One region of the Pseudorhizobium sp. NPDC055634 genome, then DNA from elsewhere that is predicted to be linked to it. Evidence: riboswitches for the same ligand, from Rfam matches in the RefSeq annotation. Region 1 holds a riboswitch; the other holds the start of a gene.
The links. Region 1 has a riboswitch for S-adenosylmethionine ahead of ACWGPT_RS03020 (O-succinylhomoserine sulfhydrylase). Riboswitches for the same ligand answer to the same signal wherever they lie in the genome.
Positions count from the first base shown of each region.

Region 2: linked by a shared signal. The riboswitch ahead of metA (homoserine O-acetyltransferase MetA) and the one ahead of ACWGPT_RS03020 (O-succinylhomoserine sulfhydrylase) in region 1 are both predicted to bind S-adenosylmethionine.

Region 1 is NZ_JBSHHW010000002.1:271-5,148, reverse strand. Features, by position in the region: gene argF (ornithine carbamoyltransferase) at 1-683, shown strand, start outside; gene ACWGPT_RS03030 (Hsp33 family molecular chaperone) at 849-1,838, shown strand; gene apaG (Co2+/Mg2+ efflux protein ApaG) at 1,854-2,246, opposite strand; gene ACWGPT_RS03020 (O-succinylhomoserine sulfhydrylase) at 2,407-3,591, opposite strand; SAM riboswitch at 3,636-3,714, opposite strand; gene ACWGPT_RS03015 (2'-deoxycytidine 5'-triphosphate deaminase) at 3,788-4,878, shown strand, end outside.
Region 2 is NZ_JBSHHW010000006.1:203,733-208,610, reverse strand. Features, by position in the region: gene ACWGPT_RS12360 (ABC-F family ATP-binding cassette domain-containing protein) at 140-1,963, opposite strand; gene ACWGPT_RS12355 (thiamine diphosphokinase) at 1,967-2,617, opposite strand; gene ACWGPT_RS12350 (AAA family ATPase) at 2,716-3,555, shown strand; SAM riboswitch at 3,609-3,686, shown strand; gene metA (homoserine O-acetyltransferase MetA) at 3,741-4,661, shown strand; partial or broken gene ACWGPT_RS12340 (vWA domain-containing protein) at 4,663-4,878, shown strand, end outside.

The DNA of each region.
Region 1 (4,878 bases):
AGATGCAGCTCGGCCGCGCGGAAACGATCGGCGACACAGCCAAGGTTCTCTCCCGCTACGTCGACGCGATCATGATCCGCACGACGGATCATTCGCGCCTTATGGAGCTTGCGGAGCACGCGACCGTTCCGGTCATCAACGCGCTGACGGACGACACGCATCCTTGCCAGATCATGGCCGACATCATGACCTTCGAAGAGCATCGCGGCCCGGTGAAGGGCAAGACGATTGCCTGGACGGGCGACGGCAACAACGTCCTCCACTCCTTCGTCGAGGGTGCCGCCCGCTTCGGATACCGCATGAACATGGCCGTGCCGATGGGATCGGAACCGTCCGACAAGTTCCTGAACTGGGCCCGCAACAATGGCGGCGACATCATGCTGTGTCATGATGCGGAGCGTGCCGTCTCCGGCGCGGACTGTGTCGTGACCGACACCTGGGTTTCCATGAACCAGGAGCACAAGGCCCGCGGCCACAACATCTTCCAGCCCTACCAGGTGAACGGTGCCCTGATGAAGCAGGCAAGGCCCGAGGCGCTCTTCATGCACTGCCTTCCCGCCCACCGCGGCGAGGAAGTGACGGACGAGGTGATCGACGGTCCGCAGTCGGTCGTCTTTGACGAGGCGGAGAACCGCCTGCACGCCCAGAAGTCCATCCTCGCGTGGTGCCTGGGCGCTCTTTGAGCCTGTTCTTGACTTCGTGCGGGCCCGACACCACCTCTCGGCTATCGAGCCTTTCCGGGTGACGGAAGGGCAATTCACGTTATTCTCGACAACTTTCACGCCGTGGCGGTTCCGTCGCGAGGCGAGCGTGTAGAAATTGGGCCGTTAGGCGCCAGGGAGCAGACCATGGCGGAAGCCACCGTTGAACTGAATGACTTCAACTTCGCCGGCGATGATCGCGTCGTCCCCTTCCAGGTGGAAGGCCTGGACGTCCGTGGCCGCGCGGTCCAGCTCGGTCCGCTCCTGAACGCGATCCTCGGGCGTCACGATTATCCGGCGCCGGTCGCCCGCCTGCTGGCCGAGGCGATCGTGCTGACGGCGCTGCTCGGAACCTCGCTGAAGTTCGACGGCAAGTTCACCGTCCAGACGAAGAGCGACGGCCCGGTCGATCTCCTGGTCGCGGATTTCACCACCCCCGACGCGTTGCGCGCTTATGCGCGTTACGACGAGGAGGCGCTGGCTGCCGCACTTGCGGAAGGCCGGACATCGCCGCCGGAGCTGCTCGGTGTCGGCGTTCTTGCCTTCACCATAGACCATGGCCACGGCATGCAGCCCTACCAGGGTATCGTCCCCCTCGATGGATCGTCGCTCGAGGAAATCGCCGGCGTCTATTTCCGCCAGTCGGAGCAGATCCCGACGAAGGTGAGGCTGGGCGTGGCGGAGCTCCTGGATCGGGATGCCGCCGGAAAGCCGCGCCACAACTGGCGGGCGGGAGGGCTCGTGGCCCAGTTCCTGCCGCAGGCGCCCGAGCGCATGCGCCAGCCCGACCTCCACGGCGGCGATGGCGACGAGCGCGAGCATGATCACAGCGAGGACGACGGCTGGTCCGAGGCCCGCGTCATGGTCGAGACGATCGATACGGACGAACTGACCGATCCGCAGGTGCCGATCGAGCGCCTGCTGTTCCGCCTGTTCCACGAGCGCGGCGTCAGGGTCTATAAGCCGCAGTCCGTGCTGGATCGCTGCAGCTGCTCGCGCGAGAAGATCAAGGGTGTGCTGGACGGCTTCAGCGCCGAGGAGATCACCGCGAGCGAGGAGAACGGCGAGATCACCGTGACCTGCGAATTCTGCTCGACCACATACCGCTTCGCCCCGGAGGAATTCGCGGCGGCGTGACCGGCAACGGTTCCCTCAGTTGAGAACCCTCAGAAGTCCCGGCGAGTCCAGCGAGAACGCCGGGATTTCGACGTTGAACGTCCGTCCCTCGTCGTCCTCCATCGTGTAGTGGCCGAACATCATGCCGGACGGCGTGTCCAGCGGGCAGCCGGAGGAATACTCGTAGGTATCGCCGGGCATCAGCCGCGGCTGTTCGCCCACCACGCCCGGCCCCTCGACCTCGTCGACGATGCCGTTCTGGTCGGTGATGTGCCAGTAGCGGTGCGCCAGCCGGATCGCCTGGTCTGAATGGTTCTCGATGACGATATGGTAGGCCCAGACATAGCGGCTATCCTCCGGGCTGGATTGCTCCTCCAGATAGAAAGGTTCGACGACGACCTCTATGTCTCTTGTTCTGGCGCGGTACATGCGGCACCTCTGGCATACCGGATGCGATATGCTGCAGTTGCGTCATAACGTCAAGAAATCCGGTGAGTTGCAACGGTTTCCGCCGTCCCTCGCGGAAACTATCGCAGGTTAAGGATAACCGGGCGCTATCCGAAGGCCGGACAGCGCCCTTCTGCCGGTATCAGCCGGGCACCTTATCCAGGGCCCGCGCGAAATCCTCGACGAGGTCGTCGGTGTCCTCGATCCCGGCCGAAAGCCTGAGCGTGCCCGGCGAGATGCCCAGTTCGGCGCGCGCTTCGTCGGTCAGGTTCTTGTGCGTCGTGGTGCCCGGATGGGTGATCAGGCTTTTCGCATCGCCGAGGTTGTTGGAGATCTTCACGACTTCCAGGGCGTTCTGCAGGGCAAACGCGGCGGGTTTGCCGCCTTTGAGCTCGAGGCAGACAAGGGTCGAGCCGCCGGTCATCTGCTTGGCGATGATATCGGCCTGCGGATGGTCGGCGCGGCCCGGATAGATGACCCGCGCCACCTTGGGGTGGTTCGCCAGGAGGTCGGCGATCCGCGCGGCATTCTGCGTCTGCTGGCGGACCCTGAGCGGCAGCGTCTCGATCCCCTTCAGGAGCGTCCAGGCGTTGAAGGGCGACATGGCAGGGCCCGTGTGGCGGAAATAGTCCTGCAGGCTCTCCGTGATCCATTCGAGGTCGGACAGCACGACCCCGCCCAGGCAGCGGCCCTGTCCGTCGATATGCTTGGTTGCCGAATAGACGACGATGTGGGCGCCGAGCTCGAGCGGCTTCTGGAAGAGCGGCGTCGCGAACACGTTGTCCACCACCACCTTCGCGCCAATTTGGTTGGCGAGCTTCGCCACGCCGGCAATGTCGATCACTTCGAGCGTCGGGTTGGTCGGGCTTTCCAGGAAGAAGACCTTGGTGTTCTTGCGGACGGCCTTCTCCCAGTTGGCGAGGTCGCGCCCGTCGACCAGTGTGCATTCCACGCCGTATTTCGGTGCGAGCGTCTCCACCACCCAGCGGCAGGATCCGAACAGTGCCCGGGCGGCCACGATATGGTCGCCGGCCTTGACCTGGCAGAGGATTGCCGCGGCGACCGCCGCCATGCCCGAAGCCATGGCGCGCGCCTCCTCGGCGCCCTCCAGAAGGCACATGCGCTTCTCGAACATGTCGTTGGTCGGGCTGCCGTAGCGGGCATAGATATAGCCGTCGTCCTCGCCCTTGAAGCGCGCCTCGGCCGCCTCCGCCGTCTCGTAGACGAACCCCTGGGTCAGGTAGATGGCTTCGGACGTCTCGCCATATTGGGAACGGATCGTCCCGCCGTGGACGAGCTGGGTTGCGGGGCGCCATTTCGTGGTCATGCGCTTGCACCTTTCAGACACAAAAAAACCGGTCGCATCAGCAGACCGGTTTCGCCCCGGTCTTTTTAGCCACTTGTTTAACGTGGCTGCAAGCCGACCGGCCAAATCACCACGGGATAAAGCTGCCATACCGCCCGTCCTCGCTTGCGTCAATGGCGCGCATTTGGTTTTGTCCGGCTGACGGGAAAGAACCAAAATGAAGAGAACCACCGGAATCCTGGCCGACCGGGCCATCGCAGCGCTGTTCGAGGGCGGGCGCCTCGCGTCCGAGAAGCCGCTGGACGGCGACCAGATCCAGCCGGCGAGCCTCGACCTGCGGCTCGGCGCGAAGGCTTTCCGCGTTCGCGCAAGCTTCATGCCCGGGCCCAACAGCCGGGTGGCGGACAAGCTCGACCGGCTGAGCCTGCATGTGATCGATCTCTCTGAAGGCGCCGTGCTGGAAACCGGCTGCGTCTACATCGTGCCCCTGATGGAGACGCTCGACCTGCCGGCCGACATGTCTGCCTCGGCCAATCCGAAGAGCTCGACCGGCCGTCTCGACATCTTCACCCGCGTCATCACCGATTTCGCCCAGGAGTTCGACAAGATCCCTGCCGGCTATTCGGGTCCGCTCTATCTCGAAATCAGCCCGCGTACCTTCCCGATCGTCGTCCGGCGCGGCTCGCGCCTGTCGCAGATACGTTTCCGGATCGGCAATGCCCTATTGGGCGAACCGGAACTGATGCGCCTTCACGAGGCCGAGATGCTGGTCGCCTCCAGCCAGCCGAACGTCAGCGGCGGCGGCATCGCGCTGTCGATCGACCTCGCCGGCGACAAGGCCGGCGACAAGGCCGGCGACAAGGAAGGCCTGATCGGCTACCGGGGCAAGCACCACACGGCGGTGGTGGATGTCGACAAGAAGGCCCAGCACGATGTCTTCGACTTCTGGGAGCCCCTCTACAGCCGCGGGCGCAACGAACTCATCCTCGATCCCGACGAATTCTACATCCTCGTTTCCCGGGAGGCGGTGCACGTGCCGCCACTCTATGCCGCCGAGATGACGCCCTTCGACCCGCTGGTCGGCGAGTTCCGCGTCCACTATGCCGGCTTCTTCGATCCAGGCTTCGGTCATGCCGCTGCCGGCGGCCGGGGCAGCCGGGCGGTGCTCGAGGTCCGCAGCCACGAGGTCCCATTCATCCTGGAGGACGGGCAGATCGTCGGCCGGCTTGTCTACGAGCACATGCTGGAACAGCCGGACGCCCTCTACGGCCTCGGCCTCGGCTCCAACTACCAGGCGCAGGGCCTGAA
Region 2 (4,878 bases), on a different contig from region 1:
GATGGTTCGGTGCCGCTTGGTACCGATCAGGCCGTGCCACATCGATACTGCCACCCGAACGACCACTCGCCGGCATTGTTCCGCAATGCGACAGGTTGACGTGCTTCAAGTCCTTTTCATGGCTAACAGATGGTTAAGATCAGCCCTCAAGCTCCTCGCGCAGCATTTCAAGCTCAAGCCATTCCTCTTCCATCCCGGCAAGGCGCTTGCGCAGTGCCTCCAGTTCGCCAGCCAGCGCATTGAAGCCTGCCGGGTCCCTCGAGAAAAGGTTCGGATCGGCCATTCGCTCTTCCCGCGAGGCGATCTCGGCCTCGGCCCTTTCGATATCCTTCGGCAGGTTTTCCAGGGCGAACTTCTGCTTGAAGGACAGCTTGCCGCGATTCTTGGGCGCATCGCCGGCGGGCGGCGTCCCTTCCGCCTTTTCCCTGGCCTGGCGCTCGGATCGCCGTCTTTCCTCCTGCGCGCCGCGCCGTTGGGCCAGCATGTCAGAATAGCCGCCAGCATATTCGATCCAGCGCCCGTCCGGCGCCTCGGGATCGGCGGGCGCAATGGTCGAGGTCACCGTCCGGTCGAGGAAGTCGCGATCGTGGCTGACCAGGATGACGGTGCCGTTGTAGCCGGCGACGATCTCCTGCAGCAGGTCCAGCGTTTCGATGTCGAGGTCGTTGGTGGGTTCGTCGAGGATCAGCAGGTTGGAAGGCTTGGCCATGATCCGGGCAAGGATCAGGCGCGCGCGCTCGCCGCCGGAAAGGTTTTTGATCGGCGTCCGCATTTGCTCGGGCTGGAAGAGGAAATCCTTCATGTAGCCCGCGACGTGACGTTGTTCGCCATTGACGAGAAGCGTCTCGCCGCGTCCGTCCGTGAGGTAGTGGGCAAGCGTGTCCTCGGGGTCGAGGTCCTCGCGCTTCTGGTCGAGGGTGGCGATCTCGAGATTGGTTCCGAGCCGGACTGTGCCGCTATCGGGCTCGAGCTGGCCTGTCAGCATTTTCAGGAGGGTGGTCTTGCCTGCACCGTTCGGGCCGACGAGGCCTATCCTGTCGCCACGGTGCACGCGGATCGAGAAGGGAGCGACGATGACGCGTTCCCCGTAGAGCTTGGTAATGGCCTCCGCCTCGATCACCAGCTTGCCGGATTCCCGGCCTTCCGATGCGGCCGCCTGCACCGTCCCCTGCGGACCCTTGTGGCCGCGGTAGGTCGCGCGCATGGTCTGCAATTCACCAAGGCGGCGCATGTTGCGCTTGCGCCTCGCCGTCACGCCGTAGCGCAGCCAGTGCTCCTCGCGCTCGATCGCCTTGCCCAGCTTGTGCTGCTCCAGTTCCTCCGCCGCCAGCACCTCGTCGCGCCAGGCTTCGAAATGGGAAAAGCCGCGGTCGAGACGACGGGAGGTGCCGCGATCTAGCCAGACGGTCGCCGTCGAGACCTTCTCCAGGAAACGCCGGTCGTGCGAGATCAGCACGAGGGCGCTTCGCGTCTTCCGGAGCTCGTCCTCCAGCCATTCGATCGTCGGCAGGTCCAGGTGGTTGGTCGGCTCGTCGAGCATGAGGATGTCGGGCTCGGGCGCCATGACGCGGGCAAGCGCCGCGCGCCGGGCTTCGCCGCCCGAGAGGCGTGCCGGGTCCTCCTCCCCGGTGAGGCCGAGATGTTCCAGGAGGTAGGTGACGCGGTAGGGATCGTCGCCGGGCCCGAGGCCTGCTTCCGCATAAGCCTGGACCGTTCGATAGCCCTGGAAGTCCGGTGCCTGCTCGAGGTACCGGATCGTCGCCCCCGGATGGCGGAATACTTCGCCCGATTGCGGCTCGACCATGCCGGCGGCGATCTTCATCAGCGTGGACTTGCCGGATCCGTTACGTCCGACGAGGCAGATGCGGTCGCCCGGTTCCACCTGCAGGCTCGCGCCGGCCAAAAGGGGCGTGCCCCCGAAGCTCAGGAAGATATCGTCGAGTTTGAGGATGGGAGGCGCCATGGGTCAGGCTCCGCTGAGGTCATAGGGGCGGGCGAGGATCATCGCCGTGCCGCGTTGAAGGGCGAAGGTGACGGGACCCTTGGCCACATTTGAAATCGTCCGGGACGAGCCGAAGGGCAGGGAGAAACTCTCCAGCGGGTAGCGGGCGTTGACGATATCGAGACCCTCCAGGTCGGAGAGACCGATCACCGAGAACAAGGAACCAGCCGGCAGGTCGATCGCGACGCGTCCCGGAAGCAGGGGCACGGCTTCTTCGGTTCCGGAGGTCAGCAGCACGTCGATGCCCCGCTCGGCAAGGCTCAGGGCATGGACGACATGCTGCAGGGCATGGTCACTTCGCTCGCCGCCGAGGGCGCCCGCAAGCACAAGGCGTCCCGCTCCCCGCTCGATTGCCTCGGCCGTCGCGATCTCTCCGTCGGTTTCGTTCTTGGCTGACGGATACGGGTGGCGCGGGACGTCCGGGAAAGCCTTCATCAGGGCCGGCTCCGTGGAGTCGAAATCGCCGACCCAAAGTTCCGGCTCGATCCCGAGGGTCGCGGCATGGCGCATGCCCCCGTCGGCGGCGATGAAGCGGCTTCCTTCGAGCGCCCGTCGCAGCCGGTCGGTGAGCGTAAGCTCGCCTCCGAGCAGGATCGTGAACGTGGACTTGGTCATTGGTGAAGCCCATAGCCCAAACGGGCCGGCGAGGGAAAGCGACTTGCATGGCATTCGCCGAGCTTTTAGGTTGCGGCCACAATCCGAACAGGTCCATCATGCAGTTCCAGGGTACCGCCGACTATATCGCCGACACCGACCTGATGGTCGCCGTCAACGCCGCGATCCGTCTCGAACGGCCGCTCCTGGTCAAGGGCGAGCCGGGGACGGGCAAGACGGAACTGGCCAGGCAGATCGCTGCCGCTCTCGGTCTCGACCTCATCGAGTGGAACGTCAAGTCGACCACAAAGGCGCAGCAGGGCCTTTACGAATACGACGCCGTGTCGCGCCTGCGCGACAGCCAGCTCGGCGACGAGCGCGTCAACGATGTGGCCAACTACATCCGGCAGGGTAAATTGTGGCAGGCCTTTTCGGCGCCCCGGAAGACCGTCCTGCTGATCGACGAGATCGACAAGGCCGACATCGAGTTTCCGAACGACCTCCTGCAGGAACTCGACCGGATGGAATTCCACGTCTACGAGACCGGCGAGACGGTGAAGGCGAGGCAGCGTCCGATCGTCATCATCACGTCCAACAATGAAAAGGAACTTCCCGACGCCTTCCTGCGCCGGTGTTTCTTCCATTACATCCGCTTTCCCGATGCCGAGACGCTGGCCCATATCGTCGAGGTGCACTATCCGGGCATCAAGCAGGAACTTGTCCGCAACGCGCTGGCGCAGTTCTACCAGATCAGGGACGTGCCGGGCCTGCGCAAGAAGCCGTCCACCTCGGAGGCCCTCGACTGGATCCGGCTGCTGGTATCCGACGATATCGACCCGGCGGACCTGCGCGCCGACGTCAAGACGATCCTGCCGCGGCTGCACGGGGCGCTTTTGAAGAACGAGCAGGACGTCCACCTGTTCGAACGCCTGGCCTTCATGGCGCGGCGGGAGCGGTGACGCTCCGTACCCGCCGACCGGAATTGACCTGCGGGGAAGAAGAGCCTATCTAGATTTCACTTCGTGGTGATTTGGCCGGCCGGCTTGCAGCCACGTTAAACAAGTCGCTAAAGGGCCGCGCGAAGTTCACTTTGACGCGCCGGTTGCGATTTGTCGCCGCCGGCTTTTTGTTTTGTGAGTGTGCGATGCCGATCAAGATTCCCGATACGCTGCCTGCATTCGGAACCCTCGTGCAGGAGGGTGTGCGGGTGATGACCGAGACGGTCGCCGTGCGTCAGGATATCCGCCCCCTGCAGATCGGGCTGCTCAATCTCATGCCGAACAAGATCCGGACCGAGATGCAGATGGCGCGGCTCGTCGGGGCTACGCCTCTGCAGGTGGAGTTGTCGCTGGTGCGGGTCGGAGGTCACAAGGCCAAGAACACGTCCGAGGATCATCTGCTCGCCTTCTACAACACCTGGGACGAGATCAAGCATCGCAAGTTCGACGGCTTCATCATCACCGGCGCGCCCGTCGAGACGCTGCCCTTCGAGAGCGTCACCTACTGGGAGGAAATGCAGCAGATCCTCGACTGGACGACGACCAACGTGCATTCGACGATGAATGTCTGCTGGGGCGCGATGGCGGCGATCTACCATTTCCATGGCGTGCCCAAGAAAGAACTGCCGGAAAAGGCGTTCGGCGTCTATCGCCACCGCAATCTCAGTCCGTCGTCCGTCTACCTGACCGGCTTCTCGGACGACTTCCAGGTGCCGGTGTCCAGGTGGACGGAGGTTCGGCGCGAGGATATCGAGAAGGTCCCCGACCTCAGGATCCTGATGGAATCCGACGAGATGGGCGTCTGTCTCGTCGAGGAGGAAAAGGGCCGCCGCCTCTACATGTTCAATCATGTGGAGTATGATTCCACTTCGCTGGCCGAGGAGTACTTCCGCGACGTCGATGCCGGGGTGCCGATCAAGATGCCGCACAACTATTTCCCGCATAACGACGTGACCCTGCCGCCGCAGAACCGCTGGCGCAGCCACGCGCATCTCCTGTTCGGGAACTGGATCAACGAGATCTACCAGACGACCGAATACGACCTGGAGCGCATCGGGACCAAGTAGAATGCTGCTTTCCTTTTTCCTTCAGCTCAAGGCAGAAAGGGTTCCCGTCACGCTGCGGGAATATCTCACCCTCCTCGAGGGGATGAAGCAGCAGCTTGCGGATTTCGACGTCGAAGCCTTCTATTACCTCGCGCGGACATGCCTGGTGAAGGACGAGCGCCACATCGACCGGTTCGACAGGGTCTTCGGCTCGCATTTTCGCGGGCTGGAGGCGGTT